Regions from separate parts of the Epibacterium sp. MM17-32 genome, predicted to be linked through region 2. Evidence: riboswitches for the same ligand, from Rfam matches in the RefSeq annotation. Region 2 holds a riboswitch; the other holds the start of a gene.
What was found. A riboswitch is a leader RNA that binds a small molecule or an ion and turns the genes downstream of it on or off. The one in region 2 is predicted to bind thiamine pyrophosphate.
Positions count from the first base shown of each region.

Region 1: it holds a riboswitch for thiamine pyrophosphate, as region 2 does, so the genes downstream of both, thiC (phosphomethylpyrimidine synthase ThiC) here and thiB (thiamine ABC transporter substrate binding subunit) in region 2, are expected to answer to the same signal.

Region 1 is NZ_JAKRFC010000018.1:13,305-18,046, reverse strand. Features, by position in the region: gene thiC (phosphomethylpyrimidine synthase ThiC) at 1-1,717, opposite strand, end outside; TPP riboswitch at 1,841-1,961, opposite strand; gene bioB (biotin synthase BioB) at 2,189-3,166, shown strand; gene MHM88_RS20495 (DUF2478 domain-containing protein) at 3,260-3,778, shown strand; tRNA gene MHM88_RS20490 (tRNA-Tyr) at 4,059-4,142, opposite strand; gene rlmB (23S rRNA (guanosine(2251)-2'-O)-methyltransferase RlmB) at 4,262-4,742, shown strand, end outside.
Region 2 is NZ_JAKRFC010000005.1:147,301-152,042, forward strand. Features, by position in the region: gene MHM88_RS10360 (ATP-binding cassette domain-containing protein) at 1-300, opposite strand, end outside; gene MHM88_RS10365 (thiamine/thiamine pyrophosphate ABC transporter permease ThiP) at 287-1,858, opposite strand; gene thiB (thiamine ABC transporter substrate binding subunit) at 1,834-2,811, opposite strand; TPP riboswitch at 2,864-2,968, opposite strand; gene aroC (chorismate synthase) at 3,195-4,298, shown strand; gene MHM88_RS10380 (AEC family transporter) at 4,308-4,742, shown strand, end outside.

The DNA of each region.
Region 1 (4,742 bases), on a different contig from region 2:
CGGCGCGGATGTCGTGGCTGATCCGCATGGAGCAGAACTTCGGCCCGCACATGGAGCAGAAATGTGCCACTTTGTGCGCCACTTTCGGCAGGGTCTCGTCGTGAAAACTCTGCGCGGTTTCCGGGTCCAGAGACAGGTTGAACTGATCCTCCCAGCGGAATTCAAACCGCGCGCGGCTCAGCGCATCATCGCGCCGCTGCGCGCCGGGCAGACCCTTGGCCAGATCGGCGGCATGGGCGGCGATTTTATAGGTGATGACGCCGGTTTTTACATCATCGCGGTCCGGCAGGCCGAGGTGTTCCTTTGGCGTCACGTAACACAGCATCGCGCAGCCAAACCAGCCGATCATCGCCGCACCAATGCCAGATGTGATGTGATCGTACCCCGGCGCAATATCCGTGGTCAGCGGCCCCAGCGTGTAAAACGGCGCCTCGTGGCAGCACTCCAGCTGCTTGTCCATGTTCTCCTTGATCTTGTGCATGGCCACATGGCCCGGCCCTTCGATCATCACCTGACAGTCCTTGGCCCAGGCGATCTTGGTCAGCTCGCCCAGCGTCTCCAGTTCGGCAAATTGCGCCTCGTCATTGGCATCGGCGATCGATCCGGGACGCAAGCCGTCGCCCAGCGAGAAGCTCACATCATAGCGGCGACAGATGTCGCAGATCTCCTCGAAATGCTCGTAGAGGAAGCTCTCCTTGTGGTGATGCAGGCACCATTTTGCCATGATCGACCCACCGCGCGACACGATCCCGGTCACGCGTTCCACGGTCATCGGCACCATATGCAGCCGCACGCCCGCATGGATGGTGAAGTAATCGACGCCCTGTTCCGCCTGTTCGATCAGCGTGTCGCGAAACACTTCCCAGGTCAGATCCTCGGCGATGCCGTTCACCTTCTCCAGCGCCTGATAAATCGGCACGGTGCCGATGGGCACCGGCGAATTGCGGATGATCCATTCGCGGGTGTTGTGAATATTGCGCCCCGTCGAGAGATCCATCACCGTATCCGCGCCCCAGCGGATCGCCCAGACCAGTTTGTCCACCTCTTCCTCCATCGAGGAGGTCACGGCCGAAGTGCCCATATTGGCGTTGATCTTCACCTTGAAATTGCGGCCGATGATCATCGGCTCCAGCTCCGGGTGGTTGATGTTGGCGGGGATGATGGCGCGCCCGGCGGCGACCTCGGAGCGCACGAATTCCGGCGTTACATAATCGGGGATGTTGGCCCCGAAATCCTCGCCATCGCGGCTGCCATGACAGGGCGACAGCTCACGCAGCTGGTTCTCGCGAATGGCGATATATTCCATTTCCGGCGTGATGATCCCCGCCCGCGCATAGGCCAGCTGCGTCGGCGCCGCATCGCCCTTGCCCCGCAGGGGCGCGGGCCGCACCGGGAACTCCGGCACCAGCCGGTCGCCCGCGACAAAGCCATTGTCCGCAGGGGTAACATCGCGGCCCTGATAGGCCTCGACATCGCCGCGATCCTTGATCCAGGCGGCGCGCAGCGGCGCCAGACCCTCGCGAATGTCGGTCAGGATCTCCGGATCCGTATAGGGTCCGGAACTGTCATAGACCGGCAGCGGCGCCTCGCCCGCGGTCGGATGGGTGGCGATTTCACGCATCGGCACGCGGATGTCCTTGTGCATCTCGCCTGCCACATAGATCTTGCGCGACGCAGGCAATGCGCCTGTGGTGATCTTCGGGTTGGGGACGTTCATCTTGGTGCTCCTCGAGTCCATTCTCAAAAAGACACCAATTGAGCCGGGCCGGAGGAAAACGGGGCAGGGGGTACAGGTCCTGCCGTGTCAGAGCAGCGGCGGATCAACCCTGTACCGGGGCGATGCGCGACTGTCCTAGCTTCCTACGCCAGTATCAACTGGGTCAGGTTCTAAGGGTCGCGTCACCGGGATTTCTCCCTGTCTGCCTCTCAGTCCCCTCGGCGGGACTCCCCTGCGTGGCCCTAGGCGTAGGGGAGGACATGGCAGCCCGTCAAGAGATTTCTGATCCACGCCCACCTGCAGAGGGTTATGCCGTGCATTCGCCCTATGCGCGTATTTTTGATGGGCATGCCTGAATGAACTCAAATATATTCAACGCTGTACTGCTCTTATTCATGGTTTATATATTATCTATAAAAGATTCGCGCCTCCTTGGCGTGTAGTGTCATCCGTTATCCAGCGAGGCTTCCCATGCTCGACACCCCCCTTATCCGCACCGACTGGACCCGGCAGGAGGCAGAGGAGATCTATGCTCAGCCCTTCATGGATCTGCTGTTTCAGGCCCAGAGCCTGCACCGCCAGATGTTCGACCCCAACGCGGTGCAGAAATCGCGCCTGCTGTCGATCAAGACTGGCGGCTGCGCCGAGGATTGCGCCTATTGCGCGCAATCGGCACGCAATGGCGCGCAGCTTCCGGCGTCCAAACTGATCGAGGTGCAGCGGGTGATTGCCGAGGCCAAGAAGGCGCGCGACGCCGGCGCCACCCGCTACTGCATGGGCGCGGCCTGGCGCGGCCCCAAGGCGCGCGACATGGCCCAGCTGGAAGCGATGATCACGGGCGTCAAGGCGCTGGGGATGGAGACCTGCATGACGCTTGGCATGCTGGAGCAGGATCAGGTGCTGCGCCTGCGGGATGCGGGGCTGGATTACTACAATCACAACATCGACACCTCGGAGCGCTACTACCCGGAGGTCATCACCACCCGCAGCTTTGCGGATCGGCTGGACACCCTGGCGCGGGTGCGCGAGGCCGGGATCAACGTCTGCTCTGGCGGTATTCTTGGCATGGGTGAAGAGCGCGGCGACCGGATCGACATGCTGCTGAGCCTCGCGACACTGCCGGAACATCCGCAATCGGTGCCGATCAACATGCTGATTCCGATGGCAGATACGCCACTGGCCGACACGCCTCCGCTTGATCCGCTCGAATTTGTGCGCACCATTGCGCTGGCCCGCATCCTGATGCCGCGCGCGCATGTGCGGCTCTCGGCCGGGCGCACCGAGATGAGCGATGAGCTGCAGGCGATGTGCATCTTTGCCGGGGCGAACTCGATCTTCATGGGCGACACGCTCCTGACCGCCGACAACCCGGAGGAGGACGCGGACGAGGCGCTCTTTGCCCGGCTCGGCCTCAGCGCCATGGCGGCGGGCACACACGGGACGCGCTGATCTGCGACAATCACGGCCTGCGTCGCCACTGGCGGGCGCCGTCCTTTCGCGCTAATCTGCCGCTTGCGCAGACGACATGCAAAGGACGACCCCATGCAGCTTGCCTATGTGATGACCGCCGAACGCGGCGCCACCGACCGCCTGTTGACCGCATTGGCAGAGCGGTTGGCCGAACGGGGCATTCGCACCGCAGGCATCGTGCAGACCAACACCGATTGCTATGACAGCAAGCTCTGCGACATGGATGTGCGCGTCCTGCCCGAGGGGGAAACCATCCGGATCTCCCAGTCTCTGGGCGAGGGGGCCCGTGGCTGCCGCCTCAACCCCGAGGCGCTCGAACGCGCTGTTGGGCTGGTCACCGCCCAGCTTGCCACCACGCCCGCGCCGCAGGTGATGCTGGTCAACAAATTCGGCAAGCACGAGGCCGATGGCCGAGGCATGCGCCCGGTCATCGCCGAAGCGCTGGCCATGGGGCTGCCGGTGGTGTCCGGCGTCAACCGGATGAACGTCGAGGCCTTCGAGGGGTTCGCCGAAGGTCTGGCCGTCGAAACCCCCCCCGATCTCGACGCGCTGGTCGCCTGGGTCGAAGCGGCGCTTGCCCAGACGGTCTGACAGGAGGGTCAGAGCGCGCCCGCGATCAGTTCCAGGGGACGCCGAGCAGGGGTTCCTACCGCGGCACCAGCCTTCATCTTCTTGGAAATATCCCGGGGTCCGGGGCAGCGCCCCGGCGCCATCGCTCACCCGCAAAATCTGCAATAATCCACCTGGCGCAGCCGCACCGGCTTCCCCGGTCGCGCGCGGGGGTGGACCACAGTATTTGGAAAAACGACCCACAGGACGGCGAATACCATCCTGTCTCAAGTCGTTGATTTTTCAGTTGAAAGAGAGAAGATGGTGGGCGACCTAGGAATCGAACCTAGCGTGCGTCTCCGCGAGGGAGTTACAGTCCCCTGCCACACCTTGCGGCCTGTCGCCCACGGTCAGAAGCATGTTGCACCTGACGTGGAGGCGTGATTACTAGCGCACCAAACGGGCGTCAACCGGAAAATCGCAACTTTTTTCCGCCGCCTCGCATTTTGTTTTCCGGAGCATGTCATGAACAAGAAACCCAGCAAGAAACCCGCCTGGGTGGTGGAAAAGGAAAAGGCCAAAAAGGCGGCCTCGGCGGAAACCGTCTGGCTGTTTGGCCTGCATGCGGTGCGTGATGCGCTGCTCAATCCCCGGCGCGAAAAGCTGCGCCTTGTGGTGACATTGAATGCCCAGAACAAGCTCGAAGACGCCATCGCCGCCTCCGGCATGACGCCCGATGTGGTCGACCCGCGCAAATTCTCGGTGCCGATCGATCCCGGCTCGGTGCACCAGGGGGCGGCGCTGGAAGTCAAGCCGCTGAACTGGGGCGGGCTTGAGGACAATTGCATCGGCGCCGAAATCCCGCGGGTGATCCTGCTGGATCGGGTGACCGACCCCCACAACGTCGGCGCCATCCTGCGCTCGGCCGAAGTGCTGGGCGCTTCGGCGGTGATCGGCACCCGTCACCACTCGGCCCCGGAAACCGGGGCCCTGGCCAAAACCGCCT
Region 2 (4,742 bases):
GCGATTGGCATCGACCCCGAGGCCCACGTTTTGCCGCACCGAGAGATGCGGAAACAGGTTGCCGTCCTGAAACAGCATTGCCACCGGCCGCTTGCCGGGGCCCAGCGGAACCAGATCTCGCCCCTGCCACAGGATCCGCCCCGCCGCGAGGGGCTGAAACCCGGCAACCGCCTCCAGCAGGGTGGATTTGCCCGCACCGGACGGACCAATCACCGCCACCCGCGCACCACCGGCGATCTCGAGGTCAGCTTCGAGGCGGAACGTGCCCTTCCGGATGTCCGCGCCTTCAAGTTTCAGCATGGAATCGCCCTCCCCGGTCCAGTAGCCAGAATACCCCCATCGATAGGACAAACAGCAGCAGCGCCGCCCCCTGCGCGGCCTCCATGCGATAGGCCCCCATCAGCCGATAGACCTGCAACGGCAACGTCGCGACCTCGGGATCGGCAAACAGCGCGATGACACCAAGATCACCAAGCGACAGCGCGGCCGTCAGACCAGCGGCAAAGCCGATCTGAGCCCGACAGCGCGGCAGCAGCACCCGCTGCCAAACCGCTCGGCCACGCATGTCGAGCGCAACGGCCAGGCGTGCATTCTGTTGCAGCACCTGCCGTATGCGAGGCACCAGAATGCGCAGCGCAAAGGGGAGCGCCATCACCATGTTGACCACCGCCGTCACCGGCAACGCCAGCATAAAAGGGTCGACAAAGGGATAGACCATCACGAACAGCCCGGTCCCGATCACCAGCGGCGACGCCGCGAGCCCCAGGATGCCGGCGACTTCTCCCAGCCGTTTGCGCCCCATGGCAATGCTTGCCGACAGGGGCAGCGCCACCAGCAACAGCAGTGCGGTGCTCAGGCTGGCAATCTGGATCGACACCCAGGCCGCACTCCACACCGAACCGGGCAGGCTCGCCAGGCCAGGCACGCCCGCCACCAGCACCGCCAGCAGCGGCAGCATCAGGAACAGCGCGGCGAGTGCAATCCACAGACCGTCAGACAGCCATGCGCGCGCTCCCGCCCCGTCCCAACGGGCCACCGCCCGGTCGAGACCGGCGCCAAGACCATCACCGAGCGACACCCGCAACGCCAGAAGCGCCGCTGCCACCGTCAGGACAAGCTGCACGCTGGACAGCATCGCCGCCCGCCCAAGATCAAAGTCGAAGTGGAACGCCTGATAGATCGCCAACTCCAGCGTCGTTGCACGTGGCCCGCCACCGAGGGTCAGCGCCACCGCGAAACTCGACAGGCAGATGGCAAAGATAACCGCCGCGGCACCGGGTACCACCTGCCGCAGCATCGGCAGTTCCAGCAGTCGCCACATGGCCCCCGACCCAGCATCCAGCTGCGCCGCGAGCCGGAACCGCTCTGCCGGTATCTCCTGCCAGCCTTGCAGGATCAGCCGGGTTGCCAGCGGCAGGTTAAAGAACACATGCGCGATCACCACACCGTGCAGCCCGTAGATCTGGACCGGGGGCACGCCCACCAGCCCCAGCGCATCACTCACCCAGCCGGAGCGGCCAAAGACCGCCAGCAGCCCCAGGATCGCGACAATCACCGGCAGGATGAACGGCGCGCCCAGTAGCGTGATCAAGACACGACGACCGGGAAACCTGCGGCGGGCCAGGGCACGGGCGACCGGGATGGCCAGACCGACACTGATCAGGGCCGACAGCACCGCCTGCACCAGCGTGAACCGCAGGGCCGACTGATCGGCTGCGCCAAACCCGGCGCCGCCTTCCGCCCGCAGGGTCACCGCCGCCAGCGTGCCCAGAACCAGCAGCGCCACCCCAAGGGCGGCGCAGGTTCCGGGCCAGGTCGCGACCGGACGCAGGTTTACCGGCTGAGCGCTGTGCGCCATTCGTCCAGCGCCTTTGCCCGCAGGTCTGCGGCTACTTGCTCGGGCAGAAGCAGGGCTTTCTGGGGGTTCACCAGAGTCTCGAACCCGGCAGGCAGGCCGTTGGCGGGGGTGACCGCCGGATACATCCAGTTGGTGGTCGGAATGATCGACTGGAACCCATCCGACACCATGAATTGCAGGAACTGATCCGCGAGCTCCGGCTGATCGCTGGCCGCGAGTTTTCCGGCCACCTCAACCTGAATGTAGTGCCCTTCGTCAAAGACGGCGGCGGCCTTGCTGTCGTCCTCTTCGGCGATCAGGTGATAGGCGGGCGAGGTGGTGTAGGACAGCACCATATCCGCCTCACCTTCGAGGAAGAGACCATAGGCTTCCGACCAGCCCTTGGTAACGGTGACGATATTGTCGCTCAGACTCTCCCAGATCGCCGGCGCCTCGTCGCCATAGGCGGCCTTGACCCACATCAGGAGCCCGAGCCCGGGGGTGGAAGAGCGGGGGTCCTGGATGACGATCTTGGCATCGCTCTCGCCCAGCGCCTTGAAATTCGTGGGCGCATCCGCGGCGGCATTGTGCACGAAGGCGAAATAGCCCCAGTCGTAGGGCGCGAAGACCTCATCGTTCCACGCCACGGGGAGCGCATAGTCGGCCTCGACCGAGATCGGCGCAAACAGACCGGTGTCCTTTGCCGCGGCGGTCAGGTTGGTATCAAGGCCAAGCACCACATCCGCATCGGACCGCTCGCCTTCCAGCTTGATCCGCGCCAGCAGTGCCGCCCCGTCGCCGGCGCCGACGAATTTCAGGTCACAGCCACAGGTCGCCTCAAACGCCTGTTCCACCGCCGGGCCGGGGCCCCACTCGGACACAAAACTGTCGTAGGTGTAGACCACAAGCTCTGGCGTGTCCGCCGTCGCGGCGGTGGCGGCCAAAAGCGCGCTCGCAACAAAGAGGGGTTTCATATCGTCCTCCAATGCGGCGTCAGGCAAGGAGGAGATCGGGGCATCAGCGCACCGCAACATCCGGAACCTTCCCTCCGCCGGTATAATCCGGTTCAGGTTCAACGGGTTCGCCATCCGGCATCTCAGCGCGTCATTTCGCGCACCCCGAGGTGGGGCAAACCCTAGGGCGCGTTTGCCGGATTGGCAAGCGCAGCCTTGAGATGCCGAAGACGGATACCAGCGCTCGCTTGGGTCAGCGCGCCTGACCTGTCGTTTCATCCGCGAAACACGGGGACAATGAGAAGCAGGCGATGTTTCTGTCGTTTCTGCCCTGTTGATGCGCGGCTCTCTTTTCCCGGGCTCGCTTTGCCGTTAAAGGGTCAGGACAAAGGAGACCCGCGCGCATGTCCATGAACTCTTTCGGCCACCTCTTCCGTGTCACCACCTGGGGCGAAAGCCACGGGCCTGCTCTCGGGGCGACCGTCGATGGCTGTCCGCCGAATGTCCCGCTGAGCCCGTACATGCTGCAACAGTGGCTGGACAAGCGCCGCCCCGGCCAGAACAAGAACACCACCCAGCGCAACGAGCCGGACGCGGTAAAGATACTGTCGGGTGTGTTCGAGGGCCACTCCACCGGCACGCCGATCCAGCTGATGATCGAGAACACCGATCAGCGGTCAAAGGACTATGGCGAGATCGCGCAGACCTTCCGCCCCGGCCATGCGGACATCACGTATTTCCAGAAATACGGCAACCGTGACTATCGCGGCGGCGGGCGGTCCTCGGCCCGCGAAACCGCGGCGCGGGTGGCCGCGGGCGGTGTTGCACGCGAAGCGATCAACGCACTGGTGCCCGGCCTTCAGATCAAGGGCTACATGACCCGGATGGGCGAGATGGAGATCGACCGCAGCCGGTTCGACTGGGCAGCGATCGACCAAAATGATTTCTGGATTCCGGATGCGGGCGCTGTCCAGGACTGGGAAGACTACCTGCAAGCGCTGCGCAAGGATCACGACTCGGTCGGCGCCGTGGTCGAGGTGGTGGCACGCGGGGTGCCCGCCGGTATCGGTGCGCCGATCTATGGCAAGCTCGACACCGACCTCGCCGCCGCGATGATGTCGATCAATGCCGTGAAGGGCGTGGAGATCGGCGAGGGCATGCATGCCGCCCAGCTGAAAGGGTCGGAGAACGCCGACGAGATCTTTATGGGCAATGACGGCCAGCCGGTCTATTCCTCCAACCACGCCGGCGGCATCCTTGGCGGCATTTCCACCGGTCAGGACGTCGTGGTGCGGTTCGCGGTCAAACCGACCTCCTCGATCCTGACGCCGCGCCAGTCGATCCGCAAGGACGGCACCGCCACCGAAGTCATCACCAAGGGCCGCCACGACCCCTGCGTCGGCATTCGTGCCGTGCCCGTGGCCGAGGCAATGATGGCCTGCGTCATCCTGGATCACCTGTTGCTGCATCGCGGCCAGATCGGCGAGAATCAGGGCCGGATCGGATAACCCAGGCCCATGGTCGCCATTCTCGGGATTACCTTTCCGATCTACGCGGCCCTCGGGTTGGGGTACCTGTTTGTCTGGAAAGGCATCTTTTCCAGCCACGACATCAAGAGCCTCGGCGCCTATGTCTTCAACCTGGCGCTGCCGGGGCTGATCTTCACCACCATCGCCAGCCGCGACCCGGTCGAAGTGTTCCAGGCCGCCTATGTGCTGCCCTATCTGATTGGCGGCGTACTGAATATTGCGGTCGCCTATCTGCTGTTTTCGCTCCGCGGGTTTGATCCGATGCGGCGGGCGGTGGGCGTCATGGGCTCGACCTGTCCCAACAACGGATTTGTCGGCTATCCGGTGATGCTGCTGGCATTCCCTGACATTGCGGGCATCGTCCTAACACTGAACCTGGTGATCGAGACGCTGATCCTGATCCCGATCTGCCTGATGCTGATG